Linked DNA regions of Ketobacter alkanivorans. The main gene of each other region encodes a partner of the protein of the gene in region 2 in a complex. Links are inferred from orthologs where the notes say so. Each region holds a gene or a part of one and is shown on either strand. Other genes may lie near its edges.

Region 1 (3,384 bases), 3.4 Mb from region 2 along the record:
TCAACGTAGACAGTTTGCGGCGCAGAGGGCCAACCTTGCGAATCGCACAGCACTCTTTGTGATCATCCTGATAGAAGCTGAACATGCCTTTCTCTTCGATCAGCTTTTCAACCTGGGCCACTTCAGGGAAGGTTGCCTCGATCTTGATGCCGTAGTGAGTTCGAACCTTTTCCAGAAAACGATACGTTTCCGGGTGCAGGCGGCCGGTATCCAGCGTGAATACACGGAACGGCTTGCCAAGTTTGGCAGCCATATCAACCAATACAACGTCTTCAGCGCCGCTGAAGGAAATTGCCAGGTTATCATCAAACTTATCCAAAGCGGCTGCCAGAATTTCCTGGGGGCTCTTGGATTCCAGATCACTGTTCCATGCTTGCGCGTCTGCTTGGGTTAAACTCATGCTTGCCTCTCTACTCACTGCTCTTGATTCGTCATACCTCTCGGAGGGCGCGTATTCTAGCAAAGAAAGTGAACAGACCGAAATATAAGAATGAAACTGATATATAACCGGATAGAATATAAAAACCGTCTGAAAGTGCCCTTGTGTATCAATCAGTGCACATTGCAAGCGGACTCGAATATCGCTAGAGTTGCGGCCAGCGAAAAACCTCAGATCAACTCGTTAACTGGAGAACGTTGTGGAAATTGCATGTCTTGACCTGGAAGGGGTTCTGGTACCGGAAATTTGGATCAATTTTGCCGAGAAAACCGGTATAGAAGCACTTAAAGCCACCACCCGCGACATTCCCGATTACGATGTGCTGATGAAACAGCGCCTTTCTATATTGAACGAGCATAAACTGGGGTTGAATGAAATTCAGGAAGTGATCGATTCCCTGGGGCCGATGGACGGTGCACTGGAGTTTGTGGATTGGCTCCGGGAGCGCTTTCAGGTAGTCATTCTGTCAGATACTTTCTACGAGTTTGCGCAGCCTTTGATGCGCCAATTGCGCTGGCCGACCCTGTTCTGTCATCGCCTTGAGGTGGCTGAGGACGGTCGCATTGTAGATTACAAGCTACGGCAGGCCGACCCGAAACGCTCCTCTGTGAAAGCATTTCATTCCTTGAATTACCGCTGCATAGCGGCAGGGGATTCTTACAACGACACGACCATGCTGAGTGAGGCAGAAGCCGGCATTCTGTTTAAAGCCCCCAAGAATGTGATTGAGGAGTTTCCCCAGTTCCCGGCGGTTCATACTTATGAAGAGCTGAAGCTGGAGTTCATTAAGGCTTCCAACAGGGATTTGGCCTTATAATTCAATGCATTACTGAAGGGACTTAAGAAGGTTTCCAATCTTGTCCTGGATCTCTTGATACTCGGCATCACAGGTGGAGTCAGCCACGACTCCGCCGCCGCCTGAGCAACTGATCATTCCCTGTCGCGCCACCAAAGATCTAATCAGAATGCTCGAATCCATGCGGCCGCACACGTCGACATACAATAAACTGCCGCAATAAAGCCCACGCCCGTTGGGTTCAAGCTCTTCGATCACCTCCATAGCCCGACGTTTGGGGGCTCCAGTGATAGAGCCACCAGGAAACGCACCCACCAGAAGATCCAACACATCCAGATCCGGTTTTAAGGTGCCAGTAATGGTGCTAACCATATGATGTACCGCACTGAAACTTTCGATATCAAAAAGCTTATCAACCCGCACCGAGCCAATCTCGCAGGTGCGCCCCAGATCGTTACGCAACAAATCCACGATCATCAGGTTTTCAGCACGATCCTTGTCGCTGTGTTGCAAGTCGTATTTGAGCTGCGCATCCATCGTCATATCGGCACTGCGTGGTCGAGTGCCCTTAATCGGCTTTGCTTCCACCGAACGGTCGGTACAACGAATGAAACGCTCAGGTGAAAGGCTCAACAACGCCCATTGCTCAGTTTCGATGTATCCACCCATCGGGGCTGTCTGCTGTTGACGCAGCTTGCGGTAGGCCTGCCAAGGGGAACCCGTGAATGGCGCCTGAAAACGTTGCGCAAGATTGATCTGATAACAATCTCCACTGCAGATATATTCCTGCACCTGAGAAAACAGTTGGCGGTACACGGCCGGTGGCATGTCGCCGACGAACTCGTCAACAAGGCTGAATGCAATATCGGCTGGAGAGGCGTGCGGCGGCTCGGGAGTCGCAGACAGGTATGCCGCCTTCAATTGTTCGCCCTGGGCTTCGAAGCCCTCTAATGTGACCAGCTGCGTCTGCCTGGTGCGATGATTGCTGACAATCAGGGCAGGGTAAAACCCCATCCACAGCAGCGGCAAGTCTGAATCATCACGCTTGATTCGAATGGATTCTGTAATTTCACCTAAATCATAGCTCCAGACACCAAACCAACCAGGGGCAGGATGGTTTGGACGCGCCTTAACCTCGTAAGCCTTCAGTTGGTGGCGTAAGTCCGATAGGGCTTGTGGTAGATCCTGATTTTGTGCATTCAACACACAAGTGCGCACTGGCGCAGCAGTGTAGACGTCAATATGATCCTGGTAACTGTCGCCACTATCCAGTAGTACTGCATGCCCCAATGGACGTATTTGCGCAAAGCGATCCAGTGAATTTCCGTAGGGTAGTTCGCAAAACAACAGCGCTCTATCAGGTTTCATTATATAGAATCAGCTTCAGGTATGATCTTTAAGTAATTGATTTTAAGCTAATCTACGCTTGATGCCAGCTGCTTCAATTACCTTCGTGGAAATCTCTTCAATAGAAGCGTGGGTACTGTTTACGTAGGGGATTCCAAACCGGTTAAAGATAGCCTCGGCACCGCGAACTTCGCTTTCACATTGGTTGATCGAGGCGTAACGACTATTAGGTTTGCGTTCGGTGCGGATGGCAGCAAGGCGCTCGGGCTCGATGCTCAGGCCAAACAGCTTGCTGCGATGCTCGCGCAACGCCTTGGGTAAATTAAGGTCATCCAGATCGTCTTCGGTTAGCGGATAATTGGCCGCCTTAATGCCGAACTGCAGGGCCAGATACAGACAGGTCGGCGTTTTACCACTGCGGGACACACCAATCAAAATCACATCGGCCATATCATAATGCCGGGTTCGGGCACCGTCGTCGTTGTCTAAAGCATAGTGAACCGAGTCAATTCTCACCTTGTAGCTCTGATCATCCACTATAGAGTGCGATTTACCCACAGAATACGAGGATTCAGCCCCTAGCGCGCCTTCAAGCGGCTTCAGAAAGCTGGAGAAGATATCCAGCATGAATGCCTTGCTTTGGCTCAGCATGACGCGAATATCGTCGTTAATGACCGTGCTGAACACCAAAGGTGGCATATCGTCCGACATGGCTGCCTTATTAATTCGGGACACAGCATCCCGCACCTTTTCCTCATCCTTCACATAAGGAATGGTAATTTGATCGAAATCGACGGTATCA
Region 2 (3,743 bases):
AGCCAGGCAGGCGGCGATCAACAAAATGCAGTCGGCGTTGATGGCTCTGGCTTCCATGACTTGATAGGGATCGACAATGAAATCCTTGCGAATAACCGGTAACGAGCAGGCTGCCCGAGCTTGCTGTAGATAATCTTCGTGGCCCTGGAAAAAGTCACGGTCGGTGAGCACGCTCATGCAAGAGGCTCCACCCTCTTCATAGGAACGGGCGATGGCTGCAGGATCGAAGTGCTCACGAATCACGCCCTTACTGGGGGATGCCTTTTTGGCTTCGGCGATGACAGCGGATCGACCTGCTGCCAACGAGGCCTGCATGGATTTCACAAAACCACGGGGCGCATCAGCCTGCCTGATCTTATCCAACAGCGCCGCTTCCGATTGCTGCTGTTTGCGTTCGGCAACTTCCTCCCACTTACGGGCAACGATTTTTTTCAATACAGTGGGTGTATCGTTGTGCTGGCTGTGGCTCGCGGTTTCACCTTTATTATCATTCATACCTTTATTCACCTACTCACCGGCATTTTCTTGCTGAAGCACTTTACTCAATTGCGCAAGCTCCCCCAGCTTGGCGTGCGCCAGTCCGCTACCAACGGCATCCTGGGCCAGCGCCACACCTTCTTTTATGGAAGAGGCAAGCCCGGCCACATAGATGGCAGCGCCGGCATTCAAAGCCACAATGTCTGCTGCTGGCCCATCCTTTTTACTCAATACGTCTTTGATCATGGCCAGGCTGTCTTCCACACTGTCTACTGCCAAAGTCGAGATGGCAGCCCGAGTCATGCCGAAATCCTCAGGCTGAATACTGTATTCTGTGATTTCGGTAGGCGTTGCCTCTGCTACGAAGGTTTCGGCACCAATACTGATTTCGTCCATACCATCGGCAGAATGCACCACTAAAACATGCTCACAACCCAGGCGCTGCAATACTTCGGCAATGGGGCGCACCCACTGCCTGGCGAACACACCCATCACCTGGCGCTTGGCACCGGCGGGGTTGGTGAGCGGCCCCAATAAATTAAAGACCGTGCGTATGGCCATTTCCTTGCGCGGGCCGATGGCATGCTTCATGGCGCTGTGATGGGCGGGAGCAAACATAAAACCAACGCCGATGCTTTCTACGCAGCGGGCCACCTGTTCAGGGCTTAGCCCCAAATGCACACCGGCCGCTTCCAGCACATCGGCACTGCCACTGACGCTGGATACGGAACGGTTGCCATGCTTGGCCACTTTGCCGCCAGCGGCCGCCACAACGAACGCCACAGTGGTAGAAATGTTAAAGGTTTTGGATCCATCGCCGCCGGTGCCACAGGTATCCACCAGGTTTTCCGCTTTGATCGATACCGGGGTCGCCAGCGCCCGCATAACTCGGGCGGCACCGGTGATTTCATCGACGGTTTCGCCTTTCATGCGCAGCCCCACCAAGAATCCGCCGATCTGGGCCGGGGTGGCCTGACCGGTCATGATCTGCTCCATGACGGTGGACATATCGCTCTCGCTCAGGTTTTGGCCTTCGACTATGGCCTTCAGTGCGGTCTGAATATTCATGGTAAATCCTTCATTTGGTTCGCGGCCATGCTAGCACATTTCGCCGCACGATCCCCCGGCCCGAAAGCCGGGGCGCACTGTCGGGTTCTACAGTTGCAGAAAGTTTTTCAACAGATCATGGCCCTGCTCGGTGAGGATGGATTCCGGATGAAACTGAACCCCCTCGATCTTAAATTCACGATGACGCATGCCCATGATCTTGTCTATCGAACCATCCTGCCCTTGGGTCCAGGCGGTGATCTCAAGACACTCGGGCAAGGTCTGACGATCCACCACCAAAGAGTGATAGCGCGTCGCCTCAAAGGGATTAGCCAAGCCCTTGAAGACTCCTTCATCCCGGTGGTATATGGGTGAGGTTTTGCCGTGCATTACGGCATCGGCCCGCACCACCTTACCGCCGAACACCTGCCCAATACTTTGATGGCCCAGACACACGCCCAAAATGGGTAGCTTGCCAGCAAAGTGGGCGATGGCATCCATGGAGATGCCCGCCTCGTTGGGGGAACAGGGGCCAGGTGAAATCACCAACCGCTCCGGTGCCAGGTTTTCAATATCCTGCAGGGTGACTTCGTCGTTGCGTTTTACCACTACATCAGCACCCAGCTCACCAAAATACTGCACCAGGTTGTAGGTGAACGAATCGTAATTATCAATCATCAGCAACATGGTTTACTCCTCCACCGGAACCAGACCGTTGGCCGCCATGGCCATCGCCCGAAATACTGCCCGAGCCTTGTTTTGGGTTTCTTTCCATTCCAGTCTGGGCACTGAATCCGCCACTACACCGGCGCCGGCCTGGATGTGCAGCTGACCATCCTTGATAACCGCGGTGCGAATAGCGATTGCAGTGTCCATGTCGCCGTGCCAGGAGAGGTAACCTACCGCCCCCCCATAGACACCCCGTTTTACCGGTTCGATGTCGTGAATAATTTCCATAGCGCGAATTTTTGGTGCACCACTCAACGTGCCTGCCGGATGAGTGGCCCGCAATACATCGATGCAACTGTGCTCCGGTTTAAGCTGACCTTCGACATTGGAGACAATGTGCATAACATGGGAATAGCGCTCCACCACCATCTTGTCGGTAAGGGCCACGGTGCCAATTTCTGCGATACGCCCCACATCGTTACGCCCCAGATCGATGAGCATAAGGTGCTCGGCGATTTCTTTAGGGTCAGCCAGCAGTTCCTGCTCCATGGCCAGATCTTCTTCGTGAGTCTTACCGCGACGGCGGGTTCCGGCGATAGGTCGCACCGTCACCACGCCTTCCTCCACCCTTGCCAAGATCTCCGGCGAAGATCCTGCGATCTGGAAGTCGCCCATGTCGAGAAAGTACATGTAGGGGGACGGGTTTAGGCAGCGCAATGCGCGATAAAGATCCAGCGGCGGAAGCTGGTAGGGAATGCTCATACGCTGGGAGATCACCACTTGCATGATGTCCCCTGACAGAATGAATTCCTTGATGTCATCCACCGCTTGTTCAAAGGCAGGCTGCGGAAAGCTGGATTTGAAATCACTTTCCTGCACGGTAAACCGCTGCGGGGCCGGTTGCGGCGGCAACGGTTGCTTGAGCTGCTCGATGATGGCATCCAGCCGCGCCTGACCACGATCATAAGCATCCGCTTGTGCAGGATCGACATGCGTTATCACGTAGAGTGAGCCACGCAGGTTATCAAACACGACAATATCATCAGACACCATCAGCATGATATCCGGGGTCCCAATGGGATCTGATTTGGCCGGTTTATCCAATCGCTTTTCGATATAACGCACGATGTCATAGCCGAAGTATCCCACCAGACCGCCGTTAAAGCGGGGCAACCCTTCGATATTGGGCACGTTATACCGGCCCTGAAACGACTCGATGAACGCCAAGGGATCGTCGACGGTTACTTGCTCGAGGATGCGATCCCCTTCTTGCACGGTCACTTCGCGATCTCTCACGATGACGCGAGTGCTGCATGGCAATCCAATGATGGAGTAACGGCCCCACTTTTCACCGCCCTGAACAGATTCAAACAGGTAAGTGTAGGGTTGGCCCGCCAGTTTTTTGTAGGTAGACAGGGGGGTTTCGAGATCCGCCAGCGCCTCTCGCATCAGGGGGATGCGGTTGTAGCCCTGTTCGGCCAATGATTTAAACGTGTCCGGTGTCATAGTGTTCCGCTCTTGCTGCGCCCCTTGTGCCCAAAAACACAAGT

Evidence for each region. Proteins that work in one complex are often made in the same cells at the same time.
Region 1: the proteins of Kalk_RS15830 (region 2) and pabB are in contact, whole or in part, in a solved structure (PDB 8RP0), measured with the Escherichia coli proteins. The link is inferred for Ketobacter alkanivorans from one-to-one orthologs.

The regions. Positions count from the first base shown.
Region 1 is NZ_CP022684.1:276,975-280,358, reverse strand. What follows is about bases 435-3,384. They hold pabB (aminodeoxychorismate synthase component I), read right to left. Parts: upstream 2,604-3,384; coding sequence 1,266-2,603; downstream 435-1,265. Other genes in these bases: ppsR (posphoenolpyruvate synthetase regulatory kinase/phosphorylase PpsR), read right to left, coding at 2,646-3,384; thrH (bifunctional phosphoserine phosphatase/homoserine phosphotransferase ThrH), read left to right, coding at 639-1,256. In the rest of the region: Kalk_RS01280 (phosphoadenylyl-sulfate reductase), read right to left, coding at 1-400. UniProt on the Escherichia coli protein: Part of a heterodimeric complex that catalyzes the two-step biosynthesis of 4-amino-4-deoxychorismate (ADC), a precursor of p-aminobenzoate (PABA) and tetrahydrofolate.
Region 2 is NZ_CP022684.1:3,717,499-3,721,241, reverse strand. Bases 423-3,296 are described here. They hold Kalk_RS15830 (anthranilate synthase component II), read right to left. Parts: upstream 2,212-3,296; coding sequence 1,633-2,211; downstream 423-1,632. Other genes in these bases: trpE (anthranilate synthase component I), read right to left, coding at 2,215-3,296; trpD (anthranilate phosphoribosyltransferase), read right to left, coding at 508-1,545; trpC (indole-3-glycerol phosphate synthase TrpC), read right to left, coding at 423-495. Also shown: more of trpC, read right to left, coding at 1-422; more of trpE, read right to left, coding at 3,297-3,699. UniProt on the Escherichia coli protein: Part of a heterodimeric complex that catalyzes the two-step biosynthesis of 4-amino-4-deoxychorismate (ADC), a precursor of p-aminobenzoate (PABA) and tetrahydrofolate.